One region of the Paenibacillus sp. FSL R5-0475 genome, then DNA from elsewhere that is predicted to be linked to it. Evidence: riboswitches for the same ligand, from Rfam matches in the RefSeq annotation. Region 1 holds a riboswitch; each other region holds the start of a gene.
The links. A riboswitch is a leader RNA that binds a small molecule or an ion and turns the genes downstream of it on or off. The one in region 1 is predicted to bind cobalamin.

Region 2: another riboswitch for cobalamin. It lies ahead of metE (5-methyltetrahydropteroyltriglutamate--homocysteine S-methyltransferase); the one in region 1 lies ahead of MKX41_RS27050 (anaerobic ribonucleoside triphosphate reductase).
Region 3: another riboswitch for cobalamin. It lies ahead of MKX41_RS28505 (S-layer homology domain-containing protein); the one in region 1 lies ahead of MKX41_RS27050 (anaerobic ribonucleoside triphosphate reductase).

What each region holds. Positions count from the first base shown of each region.
Region 1 is NZ_JBBORK010000001.1:6,045,382-6,049,611, forward strand. Features, by position in the region: gene nrdG (anaerobic ribonucleoside-triphosphate reductase activating protein) at 1-171, opposite strand, end outside; gene MKX41_RS27050 (anaerobic ribonucleoside triphosphate reductase) at 168-2,153, opposite strand; cobalamin riboswitch at 2,371-2,605, opposite strand; gene MKX41_RS27055 (MTH1187 family thiamine-binding protein) at 2,980-3,288, shown strand; tRNA gene MKX41_RS27060 (tRNA-Thr) at 3,384-3,455, shown strand; gene MKX41_RS27065 (N-acetylmuramoyl-L-alanine amidase) at 3,420-3,863, shown strand; gene MKX41_RS27070 (hypothetical protein) at 3,957-4,187, shown strand.
Region 2 is NZ_JBBORK010000001.1:3,662,828-3,667,057, reverse strand. Features, by position in the region: gene MKX41_RS16505 (ABC transporter permease) at 1-356, shown strand, start outside; gene MKX41_RS16500 (DedA family protein) at 374-997, shown strand; gene MKX41_RS16495 (undecaprenyl-diphosphate phosphatase) at 1,047-1,907, shown strand; cobalamin riboswitch at 2,166-2,371, shown strand; gene metE (5-methyltetrahydropteroyltriglutamate--homocysteine S-methyltransferase) at 2,526-4,230, shown strand, end outside.
Region 3 is NZ_JBBORK010000001.1:6,375,935-6,380,164, forward strand. Features, by position in the region: gene MKX41_RS28495 (cellulase family glycosylhydrolase) at 1-863, opposite strand, end outside; gene MKX41_RS28500 (hypothetical protein) at 1,083-1,661, shown strand; cobalamin riboswitch at 1,753-1,953, shown strand; gene MKX41_RS28505 (S-layer homology domain-containing protein) at 2,119-4,230, shown strand, end outside.

The sequences.
Region 1 (4,230 bases):
TGCAATGATTTCATATTGACGTTCTAAGGTGAAGACTTCTCCATATTTAAAGTTCCATGTCTCGGGATTAAAGCATCCCGGGCAACGATGACGGCAGCCGCTGATGAAGAGGACGGCCCGCATGCCCTCTCCCTCGTTAATCGACTCCGGATAGTATCCGCAAATATTCATAGATGCTTAACGCGATCCCGTACTTCGGCTTGTTTGGCGGCATTGAAGCGGGTCTGATAGTCGCCAGTTAAATAACCTGTAACTCTGCGCAAACGACGGATGTGCACGTCATTCTCATGTGCGTTGCAGGAAGGACAGTTTGTCCCAATTACGCCTTCGTATCCGCAGCTGGAGCAGCGGTCAATCGGATGGTTAATGCTGAAGTAGCTGACCTGTTGTTCTAGTGCATATTTAATGATTTTGATAAAAGCAGATGGATTGCTGCGGGCATTGCCATTTAATTCGACATAAGAAATAGCCCCGGCATTGCAGTATTCATGGAAAGGAGCTTCCAAGCTGATCTTCTGAGCAGCACCTAGATCGTAGTATACAGGGATGTGGAAAGAGTTCGTATAATACTCACGGTCAGTTACGCCCGGAATAGAACCCAGTACCTTGCGATCAATCTTGGTGAATTTGCCGGACAGGCCCTCCGCTGGTGTTGCGAACAAGGTAATGTTGAGATTAAGTTCCTCACTTTTAAGGTCGCAATACTCCCGCATGTGACGCACGATAGCCACAGCCTTGGCATGGACTTCCATATCCTCGCCATGGTGTTTGCCGTACATGGCTTTCATGCATTCCGCCATACCGATGAAGCCAAGCGACAGACTACCATGCTTCAGCAGTTCGCCTACAGAGTCTTCAGGAGCGAGATTTTCGCCGCCTTCCCAGACGCCTTCTCGCATCATGAAATCGGATGCTTTAGCTTTTTGCGCGCTTTGGATGTGGAACCGATGAAGAAGTCCTTCCAGCGCAATATCCATATAGTGGTTTAGATCCTCATAGAAGCCAGCTTCATCTGCGACGGTACGTCGGCCTGTTACTGTGCCGTGTGCCAGACCGAGCCGAACCAGATTCAGTGTATTAAAGGAAAGGTTGCCCTTCCCGGAGCAATGATTACGCCCAAAACGGTCACCGAGCACTCGGGTGCGGCAGCCCATTGTAGCAAATTCCGTATCAGGATCACTTGGATCATAATACTGCAAGTTGAGCGGAGCGTCCAGATTAGCGAAGTTCGGATATAGTCTGCGTGCAGAACATTCCGCCGCTTTTAGGAACAATTCATAGTTAGGATCACCTTGCTGTTGATTGACTCCTTGCTTGCATTTGAAGATTTGAATCGGGAACACAGGTGTTTCTCCGCTGCCAAGTCCGTTCATCGTTGCTGTTAGCAGAGAGCTGATCACAAGCTGACCTTCTGGTGAAGTACAAGTACCATAATTGATGCTGGTAAACGGAATTTGCCCACCGGATCGGCTGGACATGGTGTTGAGATTATGTACCATACTTTCAGCCGCTTGCAGGGTTTCGATTTCGGTTTCCTTTAGTGCAAAACGAAACGCTTTTGGATATAACTCCGCCAGATCGGTCCGACTCATTGTAATCTCGCCCAAAGAATCATTAGCTTGTCCCTCATCAAAATAATCCAGACCCTTGCGGAACAGCTTAGCGAAGGATTTGGTTACATAAGGTGCTAGATCATAGTCGAGCTTATTGGCGGATACGCCGCCATATTGAGCATTTTGCTGGGATTGAAAAATAATTGCTACCAGTGACATAGCTGTCATTATGGAGTTCGGAGGACGAACACTGCCGTTGCCGGTGTTGAAGCCTTCGCGGAGAAGCTTATCAAACGGGATAAAAATGCAGTTAGTCGTTCCGATTGCGTATTGATCCAGATCATGCACATAGACGACATTGTCATCAATGGCTTGCACTAGCTGCGGTGGCATCGTAAAGTTGCGGGCGTACCATTTTGAATATTCACTGCCGAACTTGCTCATTTTACCGGAGAAACTCTCTCCGTTCAAATTGGCATTCTCGCGCAGCAAGTCCAAATCCCGGCTGTCGATAATATCGCGTCCTAAATCAATGAGCTCTTCTAAAAGAACTTCTCGTGCATTTGTTGTACCGTTAAATTGTCTCTCCAACAACGTCATTGTATAGCTCTCCTCTCAGTCTATCGTCCTATCATTAAGAAGTGGGGCCGCATAAGCGGCCGTATATTCATTCTGATCTCATAAAAAAAGCATCCTCTAGCGAGGATGGCAGAAAATGCCCGATGCGTTATGTAAATATCCACACAGATATTTGTAGTGGCCTCTAAGAAGATGACCGCATGCGGACACCGTTCCTGTTCCTCGCAGGCACTCATAGTTGGTGTCGTCGAAACAGGCAGGTCTCCTGGCTTCCGTAGGACCTCTCAGCGCCTTCCCAAAGGGGCTCTTACCCCTCAGTGGCTTCTGCCAGGAGATCTGCCCATCTTAAGCTTCTAAAAGCTTGTAAGGGGCATCCGGTTACAGTGGCGGGACCGCAGCGGATTTTCACCGTACTTCCCTATTAAGCTCTAATTCCGATAAAGGATCAAAGCGCCTGTCTCCACTATATTTTGTTGTCGTTAGATAAAAATAACCCAAGATGTTGTGTTTGTAAACAGTTTTTTAGAAAACCCGCGCGGGGAGCGGGTTCTTCAAAAGTACTCCACAAATGATCCACAGGCTGTCCATAAGTAATCCACAATTGATCCACAGGCATATAAAAAATGATTCATAAATTGTCCGAAAAGATGCCACAAAGAGTCCATAAATGTAGTGCAGATGACCCTAGAATTCATGTTAGAAAAAATACTTGTGGCGAAAGTCATATTTCGGAGAATTTTGGGGAAAGAAGAAGGGGCATAATAAAGATGAGATCATTTGTGGCAGAGCGGTGGAGTTGTTACAATAGAAGGAGACACATACTTTAAAATTCCGAGGAGGTATTCTCATGCCTATTGCTGAAGTAACCGTTATTCCGATTGGAACAGGTAGTACGAGCCTTAGCAGCTATGTTGCGGATATGCAGCGAGTGCTGAAGACGGTAGAAGGGATTACTTATGAGCTTACATCCATGGGTACAATCATCGAAGGGCCTCTTCAGCGTATTTTTGCTGCAGTCGAAGCGCTGCACGAGTCTCCTTTTGCCGCAGGTGCAGAGCGTGTCTCTACCTCACTTAAAATAGACGACCGCCGCGATAAACCCTCCACTAGCCGTGGAAAGCTGGAGTCTGTGGAGCGTAAACTACAGGTGGAATAGCAGTTTGGGAGAGTAGGGAAATAGGGAGAAATAGGCTTGCGTTTCTGGCTGAAAGTTGTATAATATTTTTTGTTTGACAGAAAAATCAGCCTTAAGCTGGTGTAGCTCAGGGGTAGAGCAACGCACTCGTAATGCGTAGGCCGGGGGTTCAATTCCCTTCACCAGCATCCAAAAAAACCTTTTGTGGCGCGGATTCTTGGAATTTCAAGAGCCGCGCTTTTTTGATTCTTCTACCATTCTTTTACCGAAAGAGTGTCTTTTCCGCTTGTAATGGAGTCCCCAACGACCGGGGCCAAAAGGCAAAAAACCTGCACGTGGTGCGTGAGAGCAACATACCTGCAGTACTCACGGAGAATTTATTTTTGGATGTGGTAACCGACGCTGCCAAACTCAAAAAAGATGTGGTTATCCAAGCAATCATTGATAGCCATGTGATCGGGATTGCAAAGTACCTAGGGCTGAAAAAGAAGGAAACAGCGAATCAGGGCAACAATGACAATAAAGTGGTAGTACTCGTAAACGGCAAGAAAGAGCAAGTAAGACAGTTAACCTTACAAAGTGAACTGGAAAGTTAATTTGTCGAGCCGGAAGTTTTGGGCGCTGCTGGCCGTTACCGGCGTAACCTCTCATCATAAAATAAAGTAATACGAGCGAGGGGGAGTTTCCTGATGGATGCTTATTGCAGCTGCTTGCGCTACATGAATAGAAGAGTGCGGATTCTGACTAAAGATGGTAGACAGCACGTAGGCGTAATTACAAATGTGGACAGAAATAATGTTTACTTAAGAACGGAACATAACGGATCTGTGCACACTTCAGCTTTTTTTGGTAATCCTTTTGCTACAAATGACATCTTAACCTTGAGTTTGTTCACTCTGCTGGCTATAGCCCTTATTTAAAAAATCATAAAACCGGGAAAAACCGCCCACTGGCTTCGGCTGG
Region 2 (4,230 bases), 2.4 Mb from region 1:
CTTCTTTACTGGTGGGTACTGTATTTTTCATTGCAGCAGGCAGCTTCCTTTACTTCCGGCTGTATACAGATCTAGATCATGATCGTCATCAATATTCTACATTGTCCAAAATGGGACTTACAGATCAAGAGCTAAACCGAATTGTAACGATACAATTGTCGTTGTTGTTTTTTGTTCCGGTTGGGATAGCCATTTTGCATAGTGTGTTTGCCTTTATTGCGCTTCAGCGGTTGTTTTACTTATCTATTGCTGTGGAGACCGGGGCGGTGTTATTGGGATATTTGGTTGTCCAGGGACTTTACTTCTTTTTTATTCGCAGCCGTTATTTACGCAACTTGAAGAAGAACTTGATCTGAATAATGGGGGTTACGAAATGCAAGCATGGATTACAGATTTTATGGAGCAGTTTGGTTACTTTGGTATTTTCCTGATGCTCGCTTTTGAAAATATATTTCCACCGATTCCTTCCGAAGTGATCCTTCCTTTTGGCGGATTCATGACAACCACAACGAATTTGACCATTCCTGGTGTAATTATTGCTGCTACTTTTGGCTCACTGCTGGGTGCAGTAATTCTCTATTATATCGGTCGTTTGTTGGATGTAAATCGATTGGAAAAGATCGTTGAACGCTGGGGCGGCCTACTCCGGATTAGCAAAAAGGACATCCACAAGGCTGACGCTTGGTTTGACAAATATGGCTATTGGACCGTATTATTTTGTCGGATGGTTCCACTAGTGCGTAGTTTGATTTCGATCCCTGCAGGGATGTCGGGCATGAAATTTGGAGTGTTTATGATCTTCACAACGATTGGTACGCTGGGATGGAATCTATTGCTGGTGCTTATTGGTGCGGCATTGGGTGAGTCCTGGGAAGACATCGCCATGTATATGGATATGTACTCCAACGTAGTGTACGTGCTTCTTGCAGGTGGAGTAGTGATCCTTGGGTATTTGTTCTTCCGCAAGCGCAGCCGGAAAATGAACACCGAAGGTTGAGCCGAGAAGGACATATAGATAAAAGTTATGATTAAAAGGAGGAGAACAAATGGAGCTATTAACGATTATTAAAGCTATTATTTTGGGAATTGTTGAAGGATTGACTGAATTTGCTCCGGTATCCTCCACAGGTCATATGATTATTGTTGATGATATGTGGTTAAAATCGACAGAGTTATTTGGGCAATATACGGCCAATACGTTCAAAGTGGTTATACAGCTGGGGTCAATATTAGCAGTTGTAGTTATTTTTAGAAATAGGTTCATTGAATTGCTGGGCTTAAAGCGCTTCAGCCGCAAGCAGTTGGATCCTGTAACCGAGCAACAACCACAGCTTGAAAAAGGCGGCCACCTGAAGCTTACACAGGTGCTTGTAGGTTTAGTGCCAGCAGGCGTGCTGGGGGTTCTGTTTAATGATTATATTGACGAGCATTTATTCTCTACATCCACCGTGTTAATCGGTCTAGTAGTCGGTGCTGTATTAATGATTATTGCGGATCTATTCGGACCAAAGAAGATTCAAACGGAGAGTGTCGATCAGATTACATATAAGCAGGCGCTAGGTGTTGGTCTGGTCCAGTGCTTCTCCTTGTGGCCGGGATTTTCTCGTTCCGGGTCGACGATTTCTGGTGGTGTTCTTCTGGGTATGAGTCATCGCGCTGCTGCTGATTTCACGTTTATTATGGCTGTTCCAATCATGGCAGGCGCCAGTTTACTCTCACTGATGAAGAACTGGCAATATTTCACCATCGATGCCCTGCCGTTCTTCATTGCAGGCTTTATCAGTGCCTTTGTATTTGCACTATTATCGATGCGTTTCTTCTTGAAATTGATCAATCGGATTAAGCTTTTACCATTTGCTATATATCGCATAGTACTTGCTGCAGTAGTATATTTCGTGTTTTTCTAAATCCGTTATAAGGAATCGATATAACAAAAGCCCCCGTAATCTATTGCAGATGACGGGGGCTTTCACGTATGATGACATCAGATTTAAGACACTCACTTTATCCTTATAATTCTCGCATAAACGCTTACCGTCCTTAAAAGGACGCTGAAGGCGTTTTAGCTTATGGATGATAAGAAAGTATAAGTATCACGAAATACTTTCTTATAATTCTCGCATAAACGCCTACCGTCCGTATAAGGACACCGAAGGCGTTTTAGCTTGACAATATCGGAGACAGGTGCTTGCCGGAAATTAGTAATTCGGTAGGCTTAATAGGGAAATTCGGTTTGAAGCCGATGCGGTCCCGCCACTGTAACGGAAGAGTCCATAGCAACATATGTCACTGGCAATTTACTACTGCTGGGAAGACTGCTAAGGATGCTGACACCGCTAGCCAGGAGACCTGCCTGTTTCAACAGCACTGCTTCACCTACGGAGGATAGGAAGGTGTTAGACGTTAACCATAGGTATATTATGGGCGTCTTTCCCTTTGACTTTTTTAGGGAAGGGCGCTCTTTTTTAAAGGAATGCAAGTGATATCGAGTCCAAAATAAGAAGATGGAGAAGGGGAGCTGCAAAGTGACGAACAAAGTAAAAGTAAGCAATCTTGGCTATCCAAGAATCGGAAAAAACCGCGAGTGGAAGAAAACGTTGGAAGCCTTCTGGGCGGGAAAAATAAATGAGGAAGCGTTCCGTACTGAAATGACAGGAATTCAGCTTCAGCATTTGAAGACTCAGCAGGAGGCAGGAATTGATTTAATTCCGGTAAATGATTTTACGTTCTACGATCATGTGCTAGATACAGCTGTAATGTTCGGGATCGTACCTCCACGTTATGCGTATGATGGTGGCGACATTGGGCTTGATCTTTATTTTGCGATGGCTAGAGGAAATGCTGAGGCTACCGCTTGCGAGATGACTAAATGGTTCAATACGAACTATCATTACATCGTTCCAGAGATCGGTGCACAAACGCCGCGTCTGACCGAGAATAAACCATTGGCTGCTTATCGTTTTGCCAAGTCCCAAGCGGGAATTGAGGGTAAACCTGTGGTTTTAGGCCTTTATACATTCCTTAAGTTGTCAAAAGGTTTTGCATCTGCGGATATTGCGAAGATTGCTGCTCGGTTTCTTCCGGTTTACGTTCAGCTGTTGCAGGAACTGAAGCAAGAAGGAGTAAGCTGGGTACAAATTGATGAACCAGCGATTGTTACAGGAATTAATGAATCAGAATTATCCTTACTTAACTCGATTTACACAGAAATTGCTGAATCCGTGCCTGGATTAAATATTATTCTGCAGACTTACTTTGAAGCTGCTGAACCGCTGGAGGCACTGTTCAAGCTTCCGGTACAAGGTTTAGGTCTTGATTTTGTCCATGATGGCGGGACGAACCTGGCATCGATTGAACGTCTTGGCTGGCCTGAGGATAAGTGGCTGGGAGCGGGTATTATTGACGGACGCAACATCTGGCGCTCAGATCTGGATGCTAAGCTGCAGCTAATCGAGAAGCTGAGTGTACATGTATCACTTGATCGTCTTATTATACAGCCTTCTTGCAGTTTGCTGCATGTTCCGGTTACTGTTCAGGGTGAGGTGAAGCTGAAGGCCACCGTTAAGGCTGCTTTAGCTTTTGCTGATGAGAAGCTTAGAGAGCTTGGCCTGCTTGCTGCAGCCTTAGAGGGTACAGCAGAAGCTGCTGCTGCGTTGACAGCCAGTCGCGAAGCCCTTACGGCCTTCCGTGCACTTCCTGAACGCGGTCGTAAGGATGTGGCTGAGCAAGTTCTGGGACTTACAGATTTACCAGACCAACGTAGCCTACCTTTTGCTGAGCGCCTGAAGGTGCAGCAGCAGAAGTGGCAGCTGCCACTTCTGCCAACGACAACAATCGGAAGCTTCCCACAGACTGTAGAAGTGCGCCAGGCAAGGTTGAAATGGCGTAAAGGCGTATGGAATCAAGAGCGTTACGACGGGTTCGTTCGTGAGCAGATTGCAGATGCAATCACTTTCCAAGAAAAGCTGGGTCTGGATGTACTCGTGCATGGTGAGTTCGAAAGAACCGATATGGTGGAGTTTTTCGGGGAGAAGTTGGATGGTTACTTATTTACTAGTAATGGCTGGGTTCAATCCTACGGATCACGCTGCGTTAAGCCACCAGTTATTTATGCGGATATAGCTTTTATCCAGCCTATGACTGTAAAAGAAAGCGTCTATGCTCAGTCGTTAACTTCCCTTCCTGTTAAAGGCATGTTGACTGGTCCTGTTACGATTCTCAATTGGTCTT
Region 3 (4,230 bases), 330 kb from region 1:
AAAGTTTGGATGATATCGTTTTTTGTATCTTTTTCAAACGTGGTGTAACCAGCGATATTCACACTGAACGGCCAGAAGCCATAGTAGTGAACGGTCGCAATTATGTTCGGATCGTTAAGAGCTGTAATCGTCTTGTAGAGCTGATCCATTCTAGGTTGGGTAGGAGAAGTCTCTAATGAAGGTAGCACTAGCGGACGGACATCATTCTTTCCACCTGAGTTTCGAACGATCTGATGGAAGGAATTGTTGAGCTCTGCAAGCATCTGTTCCATCTTCGCTTCATCCTTACTTCCGCCATCTGTGAAACGAGGTTCATTAATACTTTCGAACATCAGCTTATCGGATTTATCCTTGAAGCGGTCCGCAATTTGAGTCCATGCTGCATTATAACGCGCCAGCGTTTCCTCATGCTTCTCTTCCATATGACTTACCCATAACCAGGAGTCGTGATGGACGTTAATCATTACATATAACTTGGCGTCCAGCGCCCAGCCTACAACTTCTTCGACACGGTCGAGGTAAGCTTTTTCAATAGTGTAGTTCGGTGCTTCGCCTATGTGTGAATCCCAAGTGATAGGAATACGGATACTTTTGTAGCCTTGTGCGGCGATTTTCTTAATCAGTTCTTGGGTCACACGCGGATTGCCCCAGGAGGTTTCATCCTCACCTGTAGCATCTAGAGTATTGCCAAGGTTCCATCCGGGCTGCATATCGTCTACATAGGATTGGATCTTACTCTTTGGTGCTGCCTTAGCTTGTTGCTCGTCCTTAGTGGCAGCGGCGGCAATGGATGAGAACAAAGAGAGCAGAAGAGCGGTGACAAGGGTCAATGATAAGAATGATTTCTGGATTCGAGTAGTCATTGAATTCTCCTTTGTAAGATCATTTTTGAGGATGCTTAAACCTGACCTTCCTTAGTACTTTGGTGCTTAGATGAATACGTACACCTCCATGAATTCGTTGTAAACGCTTACCAAATACCCTAACATAGAATAATTTCAACGAGTACCTTACTAATTTGTGGTAAATTCATATATGAATTAGTGATTTGCAGTGATTCCAAAGTTATGGAGGGCAATCCAGTGAGCAGATTTCATTACATAGGCTCGGCTACAGAGCTTCCATTAGGAGAAAGAGGCAGTGTACCGTCAGCAAAGACATATAATGAAGTGAAAAATTCCCCGGAGTATAAGAAACAAAGAGAGGCTCTGCGCCTGCAAGGCATAATTCCTTTGGATGACATCGCAGATCTATCTCATTTAAGAGATGAGGACTGTCTTGTATATGACTCGGAAGAAGATGCAGCGGGAGTTTTTATAGAGGAACTTGGGTATTGGAACGATGAGATTCGCAAGCATTTTCGGAGTCCGTATGTGTACCGGATTTCACCGAATTGGGGCGGCTTCTCTGTATCCCCTAAGCTAAAAGATACTCTACCGGGATCGTATAACGCCTCACTCAAGTGTTGTCGGGAGTTATTTAGGCTTATGATAGATTATGGGGTATCTGGTGCCGAGTTTGAGCTTTATACATGCTGGGCTGAGGAAGAAGGGCTCCCACGTAATAAAAAGTATGATCGAATCTTTGATTTGGCCTCTTTGTCACTGGAGGAGGGTTTTGAGCTGAGAGAAAAAGAGTATATTGTGGTTAAAAAGATTTGATATTCAATAGGATTATCGCTAACTACTCGTTATACAAAAAACAAATATTGCATGACAAAAGCAACTATATTAGATATGATGAAGCATGGAAAAATTAATATTAGCAATAGGTGCCAATTATGAATGTTTCGGAAATACAATCATAGATTGGTTAAATGGAAAGCGGGTGTGAATCCCGCGCGGTCCCGCCGCTGTGAAAGAGGAGTCCTTGCAAGGTACCACTGGGAAACTGGGAAGGTAGCAAGGGTGATGATACTTGAGCCAGAATATCTGCCTGTTTCTGATACACCGTTAAACTCTACGAGCGATAGAGAGGTGTTTGATATAGTATATGCCTGCTATTGTTGCGGTTCACTATCTTAAACCTCTTGACGTTATGTTGAGTGGTTTTTTTGTAGTGCTATGAAAGTTTATTCTGTTTTTTAACATAGGAAGAGAAGGGAAGGGTTATGGAAACATGAAGAAAAATAAGTTTTTAGCTTGGTTACTTATTGTAGCAGTATTTATCACGACGTTCTCTACAAGCGTAATCCCGGCTCATGCGAATGAAGCAATTGCCGATAGTGCAGTTGTAACAACAGAGGTTGATCAAGCTCTAGTAGAGCAGATTAATGCGCTAGTACAAGAGCCAGATACAGAGAAGCCTACGATTTCAATAGAAGGTATACAAGATAAACAGGAAGTATCCAGTAAAGATGTGAGCTTCAAAGTAGTGGTTACAGACAATGTCTATAAAGACATTATTCCAGTAGTAAAGCTGAACCAAGTCGTTCTGTCAGCTACTAATGGTGAGTACAAAGCATCTCTAAACCCAGGTAGTAACGTAATCGCAGTAACAGCTATAGATGGCGCAGGAAACAAAGCAGATAATGTAACCTATCAGGTTACTTATAAAATCACTGCTAAAGAACAGTTAGATAAAAGCTTGGCCTACATCGTTAACACCGTAAAGAATCCTTCATTTGGAACAGGTAGCGGAGAATGGTCGATTCTTTCTCTAGCACGTGCGAACTACAAAGTACCAAGTGGTTATTATGATCTCTACTACAATAATGTAACTAAGATGGTTGAAAGTTTATTGGCAACAAATAATGGTAAACTCCACCCATATTTCAGTACAGAGAATTCCAGAGGGATTCTAGGTCTTGCATCTATCGGAAAAGATATCACGAATGTTGCAGGATATGATCTGAGAACTGCGCTCGCTGATTATCAATTGGTTAAGAATCAAGGGATTAATGCTCCTATATTTGCTCTGATTGCCTTAGATACTCGAAATTACGATATTCCTGTAGTTGAAGGGGATAAAGAGCAAACCACAAGAGAAAAACTGATTCAGCTCATTTTAAGTAAAGAAATAACCAATGGTGGATGGGCTTTTTTTGGTTCTCGGGCCGAAGTCGATATGACTGGAATGGCCGTACAAGCTCTTGCGCCTTATTATGATAATCCGAATGTAAAAGCTGCTGTGGATCGGGCAGTCGCATGGTTGAAAGATAACCAAAACAGTCAAGGTGGATATTCAAGTAGCGAAAGCATCGCACAAGCTATTGTTGCTTTAACAGCAATTGGCATAGATCCACACAGTGACCCAAGGTTTGTTAAAGAGGGTAAATCCCTAATTGATGCGTTATTAGCCAACTCTGGACCTGATGGTGGCTTTAAGAGTAGACCAACAGGAGCAGTAAATGGTATGGCAACAGATCAAGGTACATATGCACTGGTTGCTTATGATCGTCTGATCAATCATAAGAATCGTCTATATGATATGTCTGACGAAAAGCCGGGACCTGTTCAACCAGAAGATCCGAAAGAAAAAGAAATAGAGTTACCTTCGGGTGATAAGCCGGAAGTTGTAATCAAAGATGATGCTCATGATTATATCATTCCGATCAGCTCTGGAGACAGCAACAAGGAAATAACGGTAGTTATTCCTAAAGATCAACAATCGAAGGTTAGTGTCAGTTTACTTAGTAACAGCGATCTTCCTCAGATAGAGGCTACCAAAGGTGACGTATCTGTAGTCATTCCAAAGGGTGCAAAAGTTACAAGTGGGGATGCCTCTGCGATTGAATTGATCTCTCCTTTAACAGGCACAGAATCTGAAATAAAAGATAGTCTGAACCAGGTTATTTCTCAGGACAAGAAGCTGGAGAACATTATCCAAGCTTTTTCCATGGGTGGCAATGCAAAGGTAGAATTCAGTCACTTTATTACGTTAACCTTTAAGGACCTTAAAGGAAAAGATGTAGCCTATATTCAAGACGGCACACCTCATGCGATTCAAAAATTTGCAAGTGACGCCTTAGGTTTGGCAAGCGGCAAGTCAGAGTATGCATATGATAATGGAAATGATTTAATCGTAAAAACCAATCACTTCACTGATTACATTGCGTACACCTCCAGCGCAGTACAAACACCTGGTGATGGTGGAAGTGGTACTGGCGAAGGTAACGGTAGTGGCAATGGCAACGTTGGCGGTGGTGGAACCACTCCATCGAAGCAATATGTAACCCTATCCGTGGATAAGCTTACGATCAATAAGGGATACGTTGTTCCATCGGCACAG